Regions from separate parts of the Bacillus sp. XB1 genome, predicted to be linked through region 3. Evidence: riboswitches for the same ligand, from Rfam matches in the RefSeq annotation. Region 3 holds a riboswitch; each other region holds the start of a gene.

Region 1 (4,800 bases), on a different contig from region 3:
GTATATGGCATGAATAAAGCAAAGAAATTACCGCAGTTTCATAAAGATGAAATTCCAACTTTAGTGCGTATTCTTCGCTTATGCCAAGAGATTGGTTGGTATGAAGAGGCAAATGATTTTATGATAGCGCAAGGATTAGCTGAGTTTGTTCATACTTCATTGGAATATGAAACATGGGATCTTTTGACGCAATCAGTTGCTTTAAATTATTTAATTATTAAATATCGTATAGGTGAATTGACAGATAGGGATATTGAAATTTGGGATAGAGTTAAATTTAATGAGAAGTGTATAACCGATTGTAAACATTTATTATCTCATAAAGAAGTATTGGAATTTACATTCTTTTATATGTGCAAGAGAGCGAAATCATTATCAAAAGAGCAATTAAATAGTGATATGATGAGTTTAGCAATGTATTGTAATACTTTTGTATATGATTTGTATACACATGATTTATTACGGAAATATCGTAAGTGTACAGATTTCCTATCATATTATGGACCTAGTCAGGCAGTTTTAGCATGTCAAAGAGCTGTATTATCTCAAATTTCCGATCGCTTAGACCCATTAAAGACAACGCATGTAGATGATTATTTATATGTGATGAAAGAAATGATGGAGCATATGACGATAGGAGTAATGGATCGATACGGTCATTTTATTGGAAAGCTACTATCTTATGTGCCATTTTTCGAAATGATACAAGTTCCACAGCATGCATATTATTGTGAAGAATTACTGTATATTTGTAAGGGCATTGAATATAAAGAAGAAACACTACGCAATTATATATTTATACAATTACATGATTGTTTACCATCATTCTTTAGGCTATTTCTTAAAAATAAGCGTTACGCAACGATTCATGATATTCTTTTCTATTGGTGCGATGACGAACAACGAATGAGCTTAGAGAAAAAATATAATCTGAGCTTTATTTATGAAAAATATGCTTGTGGATAAACAATATTTTCGATATGAAAAATTAATATAAATTAAAAAGGATCTCCAGTTTATGTGAGATCCTTTTTTGTTAGTAAAACAAGGAGAAAGTGATTAAGACAAGAAACAACATTCCATATAGGAGAAGTTGTTCAGTATAACTTCCTTGTATACCAAAAAAATTATTGGCTTTCTTATACAAATTCAATATGTATTTTATTGGAGTATCTTTGAAAGATTGGTACACAGTGTCTCCTCTTTCTAAGCTTCTTGTTCTTGTTTTTGTTTATAAGGGACATTAATATATCTAGCTACAAATAATAAAACAGCCATAAAGAATACTGGAAATACAGTAGATAAATAAAAGCCATTACTAATTATATTTGTTATGAGAGCACTCAAAAGAAATATAGCATTATAAATATGGGCAATTTTTTGTTTTAGTTGCACTTGAAATGATTCCATCATAATTTCTAATGCAACAAAAGCAATAATAATAGATAAAAATACAATGTTTGTATTGTAAATGATTAAACAGCAGATTAAACCTAAAAAGGCTACGTATTCAATTATAAGAGGTATATTGCGTGGCATACAATTTACCTAACTAAATATGGCAGTGGATTTACTGCATTTGTTTTTTCAAAATTCCATTCTCCATTATGTAATTCAAAATGAAGATGTTGCCCGTATGAATGACCTGTGTTTCCCATATGACCTATTAATTGTCCAGTTTGTACTTGATCACCAGCTTGTACAGTGCGATCCTTCATATGAGCATAAACAGTTGTATATAATTTCCCATTGATTTGATGCGCAATGAAAACAACATTGCCATAGCTAGCTGAATAATAAGATTTCACAACTTTACCTGCAGCAGCAGCTTGGATAGAGACGTTTCCTGGAGCGGCAATATCTATACCATAATGCATTTGTTCCCAGCGTATATCAAAGGTTGAGCTAATTCTTCCTTGAGCAGGGAATTTGAAAGCAGCTGGAATTGATGAAGGTTGATCTGTTTTAGCTTGTGGTTGATTTTGTACTACATAGTGTTTTGCTACATATCCGTATCCTGTGCCAAAACGAATTTTATACCAAGTTCCTACAGTTTCTACTACTTGTACTTGTGTACCGTTTTGTAATGAACCGAGTAGAGCGCTACTTGTACTAGCGTTGCTACGTACATTTAGATTAGGTGTTGCAACAGTATATTTTGTATTATTTTGAACGGTGATTCCTTTTACTAAGGGTTGTGAACCATTAGAGATGAATGCTTTTTGTACGTAACCTGTTTGGCCATTATGCGATATTTTATACCATTCGCCTTGATCTTCTTGAACGGTAATAAACTTGCCATTTGGTAATACATCTAAAATGGAAGATTCTAAATTAGGTTCAGAGCGAACGTTTAATGCATTAGCATTAACGATGTATTGATCATTAGAATGAAGTTTGTTTTTTAGTAAAATAGTATCTTTTTGTACATAACCTACTTTATTATGAACAGATACTTTATACCACTCATTAGTTGTTTCAAGGATGTTCACTTTTGTATTAAAGCGAATTGTATCAATTGATGTGCTTTTTACGTTATCTTCTGTATGTAATGCTACTTGATCGACTTTGACATACCCAGTTTTAATATTAGATAATTGTTCAGCGTTTGCTTTTTGTACATTTGTTTCACCCATAGAAGGAAGTAAAGAAGCAATCGCTACAGTAGTTGCTGTTAAAGCAGTAGCTTTCATATTCATGGAATAGAGACCTCCTCTAGTTGTATAGTTGTAATTTTATTATAGTATAAAGATATAATATAGTGGGTGTATTCACATAAATGTAATATGAAATCAATATAAAAATAAATTTTTTGAGGATAATGATTCCTTCTTATGCAATTAATTGGGGTTTTATTTTCTAAAATAGAATGTATGTATTGTATAACTTTGATATTATGTTGATAATTAAGAAAATTAAAAAAGTTGATGATGTCTTATTAGGGTGTTATACTGACAGTGATAATTTTATAGTTTGCTAGGAGAGCTGGTGTTGCCAGCTGAGAGTAGGCCGTAAGCCTTTGATCCTTTTTATTACCTGATCTAGATTATGCTAGCGTAGGGAAGCAATTCGGACACTAACAATGAGTCCCCGTTTCTTTGCGTATAGAAACGGGGCTTTTTTATTTAAAAATTTCATATTGAAACCACTAGGGGTGCTTGATTTGCTGAGAGAGGAATAATCCTTAACCCTTACAACACCTGATCTAGGTAATACTAGCGAAGGGAAGTGGAACATCGAATAAATGTATAACTTTATTTGCTGTAACCACTTCTTATATATAGAAGTGGTTTTTTATTTAGATACATATATTGAAAGGGGATAGAGAAATGAAATTTTGCGATAGATTATTAGAAACTGTGCAACCGGTTTGGGAGATGAGTCATAATCATCCGTTTGTAGTGGGTATGGGAGATGGCACGTTAGAAAAAGATAAATTCCAGTATTATATTATTCAAGATTATTTATATCTGCTAGATTATGCAAAGTTATATGCGATTGGTGTTGTAAAAGCAACGAATCCACAAGTAATGGGAAAGTTCGCTGAACAAATTGATGGAATATTAAATGGCGAAATGACAATCCATAAACAATATGCAAAAAGACTTGGAATTTCTATAGAGGAGATAGAGTCTGCGAAACCATCTGCTAAAAATTTAGCTTATACAAATTACATGATGTCTGTATCTCAAAATGGCACACTTGCGGAATTAATAGCAGCGCTTCTTCCATGTATGTGGAGCTATTGGGAAATTGGAAAGCGTTTAAATGATATTCCTGGAGCAAGAGATCATGAGTTTTTTGGTGAGTGGATTCAAGGATATAGTTCGGAAGAATACGGTAATCTGTGTATTTGGTTAATAGATTTATTAAATAAAATGGCAGTTGGAAAGTCTGAGACAGAACTAGAAAGATTAGAGGAGATTTTCTTATATTCCAGTCGATTTGAATATTTATTCTGGGATATGTCCTATCGTAAGGAGATGTGGGGATTTGAGGAGCAAGAACATACTACAGTTTCATAATGTTTCTTTTCATTACGATGAGAAACCAATCATCCATGAATTAAATGCTTCTATACATGAGAAAGAGTTTGTCAGTATTATCGGACCGAGTGGATGTGGGAAAAGTACTTTATTTCGCCTTATTACAGGTCTAGAAAAGGTAAGTACTGGACAGATAGAACTGACAGAAACAAAGCACCATCCTGTAGGATATATGCCGCAAAAAGATATGCTTTTGCCGTGGAGAACAATTATTGAGAATGCTGCCCTGCCGCTAGAGTGCCAAGGTGTACAGAAGAAAGAAGCACAAGTAAAGGCAAAGGAACTGTTACATAAATTTGGTTTGCAAGGGTATGAGAAAAAATATCCGAAAGATTTATCTGGTGGTATGAGACAACGTGTATCTTTTATTCGAACTTTATTAACAGGCGGGGAAATATTGCTGTTAGATGAACCATTTAGTGCGTTGGATGCTTTAACGAAGACCTCTTTGCAAGAATGGTTGTTTGAACAATGGCAAGAGTGGGAAAAAACAATTTTATTCATTACTCATGATGTTGAAGAAGCGTTATTTCTTTCAAACCGAGTTTTAGTAGTGGAACAGCAGCCGATAACGACTTTGACTGAGCGGACTGTACCGCTTGATCATAACAGAACACGAAAAGATTTATATAAACCGGAAGTATTAGCGCTGAAAGATGAGCTTCTTAGTATGTTACAAAGGCAGGTACTTGTGTGATGAACCGATTGAAAGAATTAGTTCCTGCTATTACACTTTCTAGTATTTTACTAGCTG
Region 2 (4,800 bases), on a different contig from region 3:
TGCACGCCTAGGCGGAGTTGGTTTAGGAGTAATGGGTGGAGTTGGTATGGCAATACTCGTTTTTGTCTTCCACTTACAACCAACGGCGCCTCCTATCGATGTAATGCTTATGATTTTGGCAGTAATTACAGCTGCTGGTGCTTTGCAAGCCGCTGGAGGAATGGACTACCTTGTTCATCTAGCTGAAAAGGCATTACGAAAAAATCCAAAGCGTATTACTTTTTTTGCTCCAATTGTTACTTATTTATTCACACTATGTGCAGGTACTGGTCACGTTGCTTATTCTGTACTTCCTGTTATTGCAGAAGTCTCTCGCGAATCCGGAATTAGACCAGAACGACCAATGTCAATTGCCGTAATTGCTTCCCAACAAGCAATTACAGCTAGTCCTATATCAGCTGCAACAGTTGCACTTTTAGCAATGTTAGCTGACTATAAAATCACCTTATTAGATATTTTAAAAGTAAGTATCCCTTCTACTTTCATCGCTTGTATGATAGCTGCATTTGTTGCTAGTAAGATGGGAAAAGAATTAAATGAAGACCCTGAATACTTAAAACGATTAAAAGAAGGATTAATTCCTAAGCTTGAAGAGAAAAAAGAATTTGTAGGTGTAAAGGGCGCAAAATTATCAGTTATCCTTTTCCTTGTAGGAACCTTCCTTGTTGTACTTCTTGGTTCATTTGAAGCACTTCGTCCAGGATGGATAGTTGATGGGAAGTTAGCCCGTCTTTCCATGCCGAACACAATTGAGATGGTTATGTTAACTATCGCGGCTCTTATTATTATTTTCTGTAAACCAAATGTAGAAAGCATTGTATCTGGTAACGTCTTTAAAGCAGGAGCAACAGCAGTTGTTGCTATTTTCGGTATCGCTTGGATGGGAGATACTTTCTTTAATGGAAACTTAAATATGATTCAAGGATCGATTCAGCATTTAGTAACAAGTGCACCTTGGCTATTTGCTATCGCACTATTCATTCTATCTATTTTACTGTACAGCCAAGCAGCAACAGTTCGTGCCTTAATGCCACTTGGACTATCTCTTGGTATTCCACCAGCGCTACTGATTGCGATGTTCCCTGCAGTAAATGGATATTTTTTCATTCCAAACTATGGAACAATCGTTGCTGCCATTAACTTTGACCGTACTGGTACAACAGGTATCGGTAAATACGTATTAAATCATAGTTTTATGATTCCGGGCCTAATTGCAACATTTACTTCTATCGGAATTGGAATGCTCTTAATTTCAATTATGTTTTAAAGAAAAAGCACAAACCTTTATTTAAAAAGGTTTGTGCTTTTTTAATCAAATATTTGTTTAAATTTTGGGCAGTCTATTTCTTCATGTAGCACTTAAAATACTACACTTCCTTCCCTACAAACTTCTCTTTACTTCTTCAACTAATTTTCTCGTACTTTCATACGCAGATTCCGCTAAACTAATTGCTGAAATAACTGAAACACCGTCCGCACCCGCTTCTATAACTGCCGCTGTATTTTCAATTGTAATCCCACCAATACCAACGATTGGCACTGTAATTCCTTGTTCTCTAAAATAAGCTAACCCTTTCGTTCCTTGAACCGCTTTCGTATCTTTTTTCGTACTCGTTGGGAAAATAGGTCCAACGCCTAAATAATCTGCTCCATTTTCGATTGCAAAGCGTGCTTCTTCAATTGTATGAGCAGATACGCCGATAATTTTATCTCCCATTTTTTCACGAACAGATGTAATTCCTTCATCATCTTGTCCAACATGAACACCATCTGCATCTAATTCAATGGCTAATTCTACATCATCATTTACAATGAAAGGAACACTATATTCCTTACAAAGCGTCTGCAATTCTTTTGCAAAGCGCACTCTATCTTCTCCGATTAAAGAACCTTCCCCCTTCTCGCGAAACTGAAAAAGTGTCACTCCACCATCTAACGCTTCTTTCAATGCAGCTAAAGGATCCCTCGTGCAGTTATTACTTCCCATAATAAAATACACTTGCAATAGCTTAGACATTTTATCTATTTCAATGCGTGCCATTTCTTTCACTCCCTCTTACTCTAACTCCACAATCTTCCCATACTTCTCAATATCACCTGAAGTTGTATTCGCTAATTGATTTAAAAATTCAATTTGGAAACTACCAGGCCCTTTTTCTACCGCCTTAGCAGCTGCCAGTTCCGAAGCTACACCATAAAACGTTAATGCGGCTACTGCTGCTTTTACATAATCTTTTTCCACTGCTACAAATGCTCCTATTACAGAAGTTAGTAAACAACCTGTTCCCGTAACTTTCGTTAAAATAGGGTGACCATTTCGAATAACAATAGTTCTCTCTCCATCTGTAACAACATCTTCTTTTCCAGTAATGACCGCAACTGTATTTAGTTCATCTGCTGCCTGCCTTGCAATACTTACAACATTGCCATTTCCAGTACCAGCGTCTACCCCTTTAATTTCCCATTTCTCATTAATAACATTTGCTATTTCAGCCGCATTTCCGCGGATAATTGCTAAATCTATTTCGGCTGGAATATGTCTCGCAACTTCTGTTCGATACGAAGTTGCTCCTGCACCAACTGGGTCAAATAGTACTGGCACATTGTTCGCATTTGCTGATTTACCCGCGAGTAACATCGCTTCTACTTCTTCAGGACGAAGTGTCCCCATATTTAATACTAACGCTCCAGCAATGCTAGCCATTTCTGCTACTTCTTCTTTTGCATACGCCATTACAGGCGATGCTCCAAGTGCCAACAAACCGTTAGCAGTAAAATTTGTTACAACAACATTTGTAATATTATGAACGAGCGGATTAGATTCTCTCACCAAATCCACTACTTTACTAATTTCTTTCATATTCATCCTTTTCATCTCCTAACTATAATGATGGGAGATACACAAAAAGACACTTTGCGCGTACGCAAAGTGCCTGAACATGTGCTTTTACACTCTCCCTACGCTGGCATTATCCAACAGGTTCAAATGGTCAATGACGGACTAGTCATACTCTCAGTTTGCATCCACAAACTCCCATGTGCTTATTATTCATCTACTTCAAAGTCTACTCTTATTCTACTAAAATAACAAGTTCTTTACTTTTCTATTTAATATAGAAGCAACCTATATAACAATAAACATAATCAAGTGAAACTTTAATCAGTGAGTGTTTTGTTCATCCCACTAAAAACCGATCAAATATGGAGCGAAACTGAATCTCAAGAAGATGTATGCTATATTTAACTTATGGAAATTTGAAAGGATGTTTTTAATATGTCAAAAAGCGTTGTAATCGCTGAAAAACCTTCCGTTGCACGAGATATTGCTCGTGTACTGAAGTGTGATAAAAAAGGAAACGGCTATCTTGAGGGTAGTAAATATATTGTAACTTGGGCTTTAGGTCATCTCGTTACATTAGCAGATCCAGAAAGTTATGATGTGAAATATAAAAAGTGGAATTTAGAAGATTTACCGATGCTACCTGAGCGTTTGAAATTAACGGTTATTAAACAAACTGGTAAACAATTTAATGCTGTAAAAAGTCAGCTACTTCGAAAAGATGTAAATGAAATTATTGTAGCAACAGACGCTGGACGTGAAGGGGAATTAGTCGCACGCTGGATTATCGATAAAGTTAAGCTAAATAAACCAATCAAACGTTTATGGATTTCTTCTGTAACCGATAAAGCAATTAAAGATGGTTTTGCAAATTTAAAACCAGGTAAGGCATATGACAATTTATATGCTTCAGCAGTTGCACGTTCAGAAGCTGACTGGTATATCGGTCTTAATGCAACTCGTGCTTTAACGACTCGCTTTAATGCCCAGTTAAATTGCGGCCGTGTACAAACCCCTACTGTTGCTATGATTGCTAGTCGTGAGGATGAAATAAAGAACTTCAAAGCTCAAACTTACTACGGCATCGAAGCTCAAACAATGGAGAAGCTCAAACTTACTTGGCAAGATGCAAATGGCAATAGCCGTAGTTTTAATAAAGAAAAAATCGATGGTATTGTAAAAAGTTTAGATAAACAAAATGCTGCTGTTGTGGAAATTGATAAGAAACAGAAGAAGTCATTCTCTCCTGGTCTTTACGATTTAACTGAATTACAACGTGATGCAAATAAAAAGTTCGGTTACTCTGCTAAAGAAACATTAAATATTATGCAAAAATTGTATGAACAGCATAAAGTACTAACGTACCCTCGTACAGATTCACGCTACATTTCATCTGATATCGTTGGAACACTTCCAGAACGTCTAAAAGCATGTGGTGTTGGAGAATACCGTCCCTTCGCACATAAAGTATTACAAAAGCCTATCAAACCTAACAAATCATTTGTTGATGATAGTAAAGTAAGCGATCATCATGCGATTATTCCAACAGAAGGATACGTTAACTTCGCAGCATTCACAGATAAAGAACGCAAAATTTATGATTTAGTTGTAAAACGTTTCTTAGCTGTTTTATTCCCAGCATTCGAATACGAACAACTAACGTTACGCACAAAGGTCGGCAATGAAACATTCATTGCACGCGGAAAAACGATTTTACATGCTGGTTGGAAGGAAGTATACGAAAATCGATTTGAAGACGATGATGTAACTGATGACGTAAAAGAGCAGATTCTACCTCACATTGAAAAGGGCGATACATTAACTGTAAAGTTACTTATGCAAACATCAGGTCAAACGAAAGCACCTGCACGCTTTAATGAAGCAACTTTACTTTCAGCAATGGAGAATCCTACAAAATATATGGATACGCAAAATAAACAACTTGCTGATACGTTAAAATC
Region 3 (4,800 bases):
TTTCCGTCGCGTACTGTTACTGTTGATGAGGCAGATGTTAGTTTAACGCATACGGAGTTTGAAATATTGGTGTATTTCATGAAAAATCAAGGAATCGTTTTAACGCGAGAGCAACTCATTTCAAGAATTTGGGGATATGAATTTGCTGGCGATGATCGAACGGTGAATAGCCATATTCGTAATTTAAGAAATAAATTAGGAGAGAAAGCAAAGTATATTACAACTGTAGTACGAACTGGTTATAAATTTGAGGGGAATGTATGAAGAAAGGAATTGTACTAAAATTATTTACTCTTACAACAGCATTATGTATGTTGATTTTAGCGACGATATTTATTGGACAAACGATATTTTTTAAACAATATTATGCGAATCGAAAAGTGGAAGATATTAAAGTGAATTTAAATTCTTTTGAGAAGAATTATTTGAATTATGCAGGAAATGCAGAAGAAATTCAGAAACTAGAGCAAGACTTTTTAAGAGAAAATAATACGTGGATTACGACATTAGATAAGAACGGGAATTTAAAACATGCAGATGATTTTTATTTTGAAGTAACGATAGATCGTAGGCAACAAAAGAGCTTTGGACAACAAATATTTAAAATTCCCTTAGGTAATCTCGTCAATATAGAGGAAATTGATAATAAATTATCAGAGCAGTTTTTAGGGCAAGAAATTTATTTTTCTGGAGTGAGAAAAGAAGATAGTTTTATTCCATTCTCTTTTTCTTTATCTAAGCAGAATTTAAGTGGATCTAATAAACCGTTAGAAAAAGCATTTAATGAGAAAATGAGCAAATTAAATGAGGAGAAAAAGAGAGCAGTTGAGGAACAACTTGTTAAGGAAAAGAAACCAGCTGTTCAGGAGCAAGCTGCTCAGGAATTAGGCGTTTACATAGGAGGACGTGTTACAAAAGTACAGTTACCAGATGTAAAAGGTCCTGTGAATCCAATTTATAAAAATGGCATCTTCTTAGATAGCATAAAAGAATTTCAAACTAATTTATTATTAAAAGAGAGCAAGCCCATACAATATACAACACAAACAATGGACTATGAAAAAAATGATATTAAATATAAATTATTAATCAAGCCAATAGAAAAAGACGGATCAGTAACATATATTTATGCGATGGCTTCTTTACAGCCCGTAGATGAAGCTGTACAAATGGTGCAAGATTATTACATCTATATCATTGCATTTGTAGTTGTTCTTATTTTTTTAGCTTCGTTCTATTACTCAAAACAAATTGCCAAACCGTTATTAAAAATAAATGATACGACGAAGAAAATAGCACAATTAGATTTTACAGAAAAAATACCGATTATTTCAAAAGATGAAATTGGAGATTTATCGAAAAATATTAATGTGCTATCAAATAAACTCCATTCACATATTGGACAGTTAGAAGAAGATATTGAAAAGGAAAGAAAGTTAGAAAATACACGGAAAGAATTCATTTCTGGTGTTTCGCATGAATTAAAAACACCGCTAAGTATTATGAAAAGTTGTATTTCCATTTTAAAAGACGGGGTAGCTGAGCATAAAAAAGAGTATTATTTTCAAGCGATGGAGAGAGAAGTAGACAAAATGGATACTTTAATTTTGGATATGCTTGAGCTAGCTAAATTTGAATCTGGTACATATAAAATGAAAAAGTCTTCGTTTTATATTGATACAGTAATTGAAGATATATGTGAACATCTATCTGTGGAAATAGAGAAAAAAGAACTTCATGTTCATAAAAATATACATTCATTTGAAGTGATTGCAAATCAAGGCCGGATTGAACAAGTCATCGTTAACTTCATTACGAATGCCATACGTTATACACCAAATAAAGAAGATATTATTATTTCTGCAATAGATGAGAAGGATCGTATAAAAGTTTGTATTGAAAATAAAGGTACTCACATTGAAGAAGAACAATTAGATAAAATTTGGGATCGTTTTTATCGCGTGGATACAGCTCGTCAGCGTTCACAAGGTGGGACGGGACTTGGGCTTGCTATTTCTAAAAATATTTTAGAATTACACGATGCTGAATATGGAGTGAAAAATACAGAAGACGGTGTATTATTTTACTTTTACTTACCGAAAAAAGCGTAGATAATGCATGCTACGCTTTTTTTAATTTATTTTCATATTATCTTTACTTAATCTTTATTTTTAAGCGATATAATCTGGTTAGAAAATGAGGTTATGTAAGGAGTCGATGAACCGTGCATAGCAATTGGCTAAGTATAATGGTATTTATTTTCTTTTGCGCATTTATTGTATTTTTAATTAATATTACGATATGAAAAAAGAGCGCTCATTAAGCGCCCTTTTTTTGTGTATTCATTTGATAAGCACTGATGCTTTTGAATAAGCGTGGGGAAGTGAGGAATAAAAATATAAGTAAAACTGTACATAAAATAAAAGAACCAAGCATTGTACTTCCATTTACGATTAATGAATATAACACAGCTGATTGACCCTTCGGCGCATATTGTCCCCAGAAAATAATACCGGCAATAAAGTGACAGAAATAGCGAGCAAAGCTACCGACAAATGTAGCAAGGATAATGTAAACAAGGATTTTCTTACCATGGTTTTGTTTTGCTGAAGGTTTTTCATTGCGACTACCTAAACTTGAATGTTCTTCACTATTTTCATTAGACGTTAAAAGTGCTTTTTGAATTGGACGATAGAATAAGCCAGCAAATCCGATAAAAGCAAAGGCAATGAAGTACTCAATGAATGCTTGAACAGGTGTTAAAATATAAGCATCCCCCACGACTATTTGTAATAGTCCCCAAACTAAACCACCTAAGAAAGCTGATTTAAAGCCCCAGCGGTAAGCAATAATAAAAATAGGAATCATAGCGAATGAGATAGAACCGCCTGTTGGAAGTTTAAGTGATAATGGTAAAATATCGATAATCATGGCGAAGGCTGCAAGAATAGCAGATTCGATCATCGCTTGTAAATTGGTGTTACGCATGTTGTCTCCCCCTAAATCCAAGTTGTACAAAAAAGAATAGATATCATAGGAGGATACGAAATACGTAAATAAAAATGAGGTATGTATTTCGGACGTTTGCACAATCCCTGCGTTAGCATTAACTAACAGGTTCGAAGGGTCGGAACGAAGTGTTCCCTCTCAGCGGCATGGCTCCCCCAGTGATAACGAGATTCTTTATTTGCTATTGTTTATTGTAAGCGAAATGGATGAGAATGGCAAACGAATACAGTATGACAATAATTGAAATAGAATTGTAGCGAAATGTTAATAAATATGAAGCAAAAGGGTATAGTACAAGAGAAATTGGGTGTGGTATAATTTTTTTGAAAATAATTATCATTCTCTTCTGAGGGGGAAGGTTATGAGCTTAGTAGATATTAAAATTGGAGAGAAAGTGTTAGTAAAAAGTATTCAGTCTTTAGATCAGCTATTAAAGCGTAGACTAGCTGCTTTCGGTCTTGCTGAAGGAAGCGAACTTCGCCTGAAACAGAAAGCGATGTTTAAAGGTCCTTGTACATTGGAGTGTCGTGGACAGTTAATTAGTATTCGTCATTGTGACGCGAAAATGATAAAGGTGGAATTAGCGTGAATAAGGTAGCTTTGCTAGGGAATCCGAATACAGGGAAGACATCATTATTTAATGCACTTACTGGTTCTTATGAGTATGTAGGAAACTGGAGCGGTGTAACAGTAGAAAAGAAGGTTGGTAAATTAAAAGATAGACAAGGAACATTAATTGATTTACCAGGTGTTTATGATTTAAATCCAGTTTCACGTGATGAAGGTGTTGTAACAAACTTTCTATTAACAGAAGAATTTAATCATATGTTAAATATCGTAGATTCCTCGCAGTTTGAAAGAAATATGCATTTAACGTTGCAGTTACTTGAATTTGGTAAGCCAGTCTCAATTGGTTTAAACATGGTTGATGTGGCGAAGCAAAGAGGAATTGTCATTAATGTAAAACGATTATCAGAACTATTAGGTGTAACAGTCGTTCCTGTTGTTGCAAGGAGTGGAAAAGGCTGTGAAGAACTGCTTACGACTCTTAAAGAAAATGACAAAAAAGAGAAAAAGCCATTCCTTATTTCATATGGTGTACAAATGGATGAAGGAATTGGAGAAGTAATTGCTCTTTTAGAGACAGTGAATTACGAGCATCCGAGATGGTTAGCACTTCAATTTTTAAGCAATAACGAAGTAGTAGAAAAAGAAATGAAAGCATTACCAATTTATAAGGAACTCATAGCCATTCGATCTCGCTTAGAAGGAAAACTTGATTGTACGTTAGAAGAGCACATTTACAAAACTCGTGAAGCGTATATTGAAAAGTTAAAAACAAATGTTATGAAGCATGAGAAAGAAGGAAAAATTCCTTTTTCAGAAAAAATTGATAGATTAATTACACATAAAATTTTAGGACTTCCAATCTTTTTAGCAGTTATGTTTTTTATTTTTCAGGTTACGTTTACGTGGATTGGTACACCTTTATCTGATATGTTAGATGAGTTTTTTGGTGGCCAGCTTACGGATTGGGTGACGGCTGGACTTACAAGTATTGGAGCTTCTCATTTTATTCAAGCACTCGTTACAGAAGGTATTATTGCCGGTGTTGGTGCTGTATTAGTATTCGTACCACAAATCTTTGCACTATTCTTTTTCATTTCATTATTAGAAGACTCAGGGTATATGGCGCGAATTGCAGTTGTTATGGATAGAATTATGGAGTTTTTCGGCTTAAACGGAAAAGCTTTTATTCCGATGATTATCGGTTTTGGATGTAACGTTCCA

What was found. Region 3 has a riboswitch for thiamine pyrophosphate ahead of thiT (energy-coupled thiamine transporter ThiT). Riboswitches for the same ligand answer to the same signal wherever they lie in the genome.
Region 1: it holds a riboswitch for thiamine pyrophosphate, as region 3 does, so the genes downstream of both, tenA (thiaminase II) here and thiT (energy-coupled thiamine transporter ThiT) in region 3, are expected to answer to the same signal.
Region 2: it holds a riboswitch for thiamine pyrophosphate, as region 3 does, so the genes downstream of both, thiM (hydroxyethylthiazole kinase) here and thiT (energy-coupled thiamine transporter ThiT) in region 3, are expected to answer to the same signal.

Annotation. Positions count from the first base shown of each region.
Region 1 is NZ_JBNRIL010000001.1:2,909,715-2,914,514, reverse strand. It holds gene ACK1U5_RS14995 (DUF3965 domain-containing protein) at 1-966, shown strand, start outside; gene ACK1U5_RS14990 (hypothetical protein) at 1,207-1,539, opposite strand; gene ACK1U5_RS14985 (SH3 domain-containing protein) at 1,545-2,699, opposite strand; TPP riboswitch at 2,969-3,080, shown strand; TPP riboswitch at 3,141-3,244, shown strand; gene tenA (thiaminase II) at 3,330-4,025, shown strand; gene ACK1U5_RS14975 (ABC transporter ATP-binding protein) at 3,994-4,743, shown strand; gene ACK1U5_RS14970 (ABC transporter permease) at 4,743-4,800, shown strand, end outside.
Region 2 is NZ_JBNRIL010000005.1:109,239-114,038, reverse strand. It holds gene ACK1U5_RS24665 (anaerobic C4-dicarboxylate transporter family protein) at 1-1,267, shown strand, start outside; gene thiE (thiamine phosphate synthase) at 1,382-2,041, opposite strand; gene thiM (hydroxyethylthiazole kinase) at 2,057-2,866, opposite strand; TPP riboswitch at 2,939-3,048, opposite strand; gene topB (DNA topoisomerase III) at 3,275-4,800, shown strand, end outside.
Region 3 is NZ_JBNRIL010000002.1:61,477-66,276, forward strand. It holds gene ACK1U5_RS15520 (response regulator transcription factor) at 1-264, shown strand, start outside; gene ACK1U5_RS15525 (sensor histidine kinase) at 261-2,111, shown strand; gene thiT (energy-coupled thiamine transporter ThiT) at 2,320-2,988, opposite strand; TPP riboswitch at 3,075-3,176, opposite strand; gene ACK1U5_RS15535 (FeoA family protein) at 3,371-3,598, shown strand; gene feoB (ferrous iron transport protein B) at 3,595-4,800, shown strand, end outside.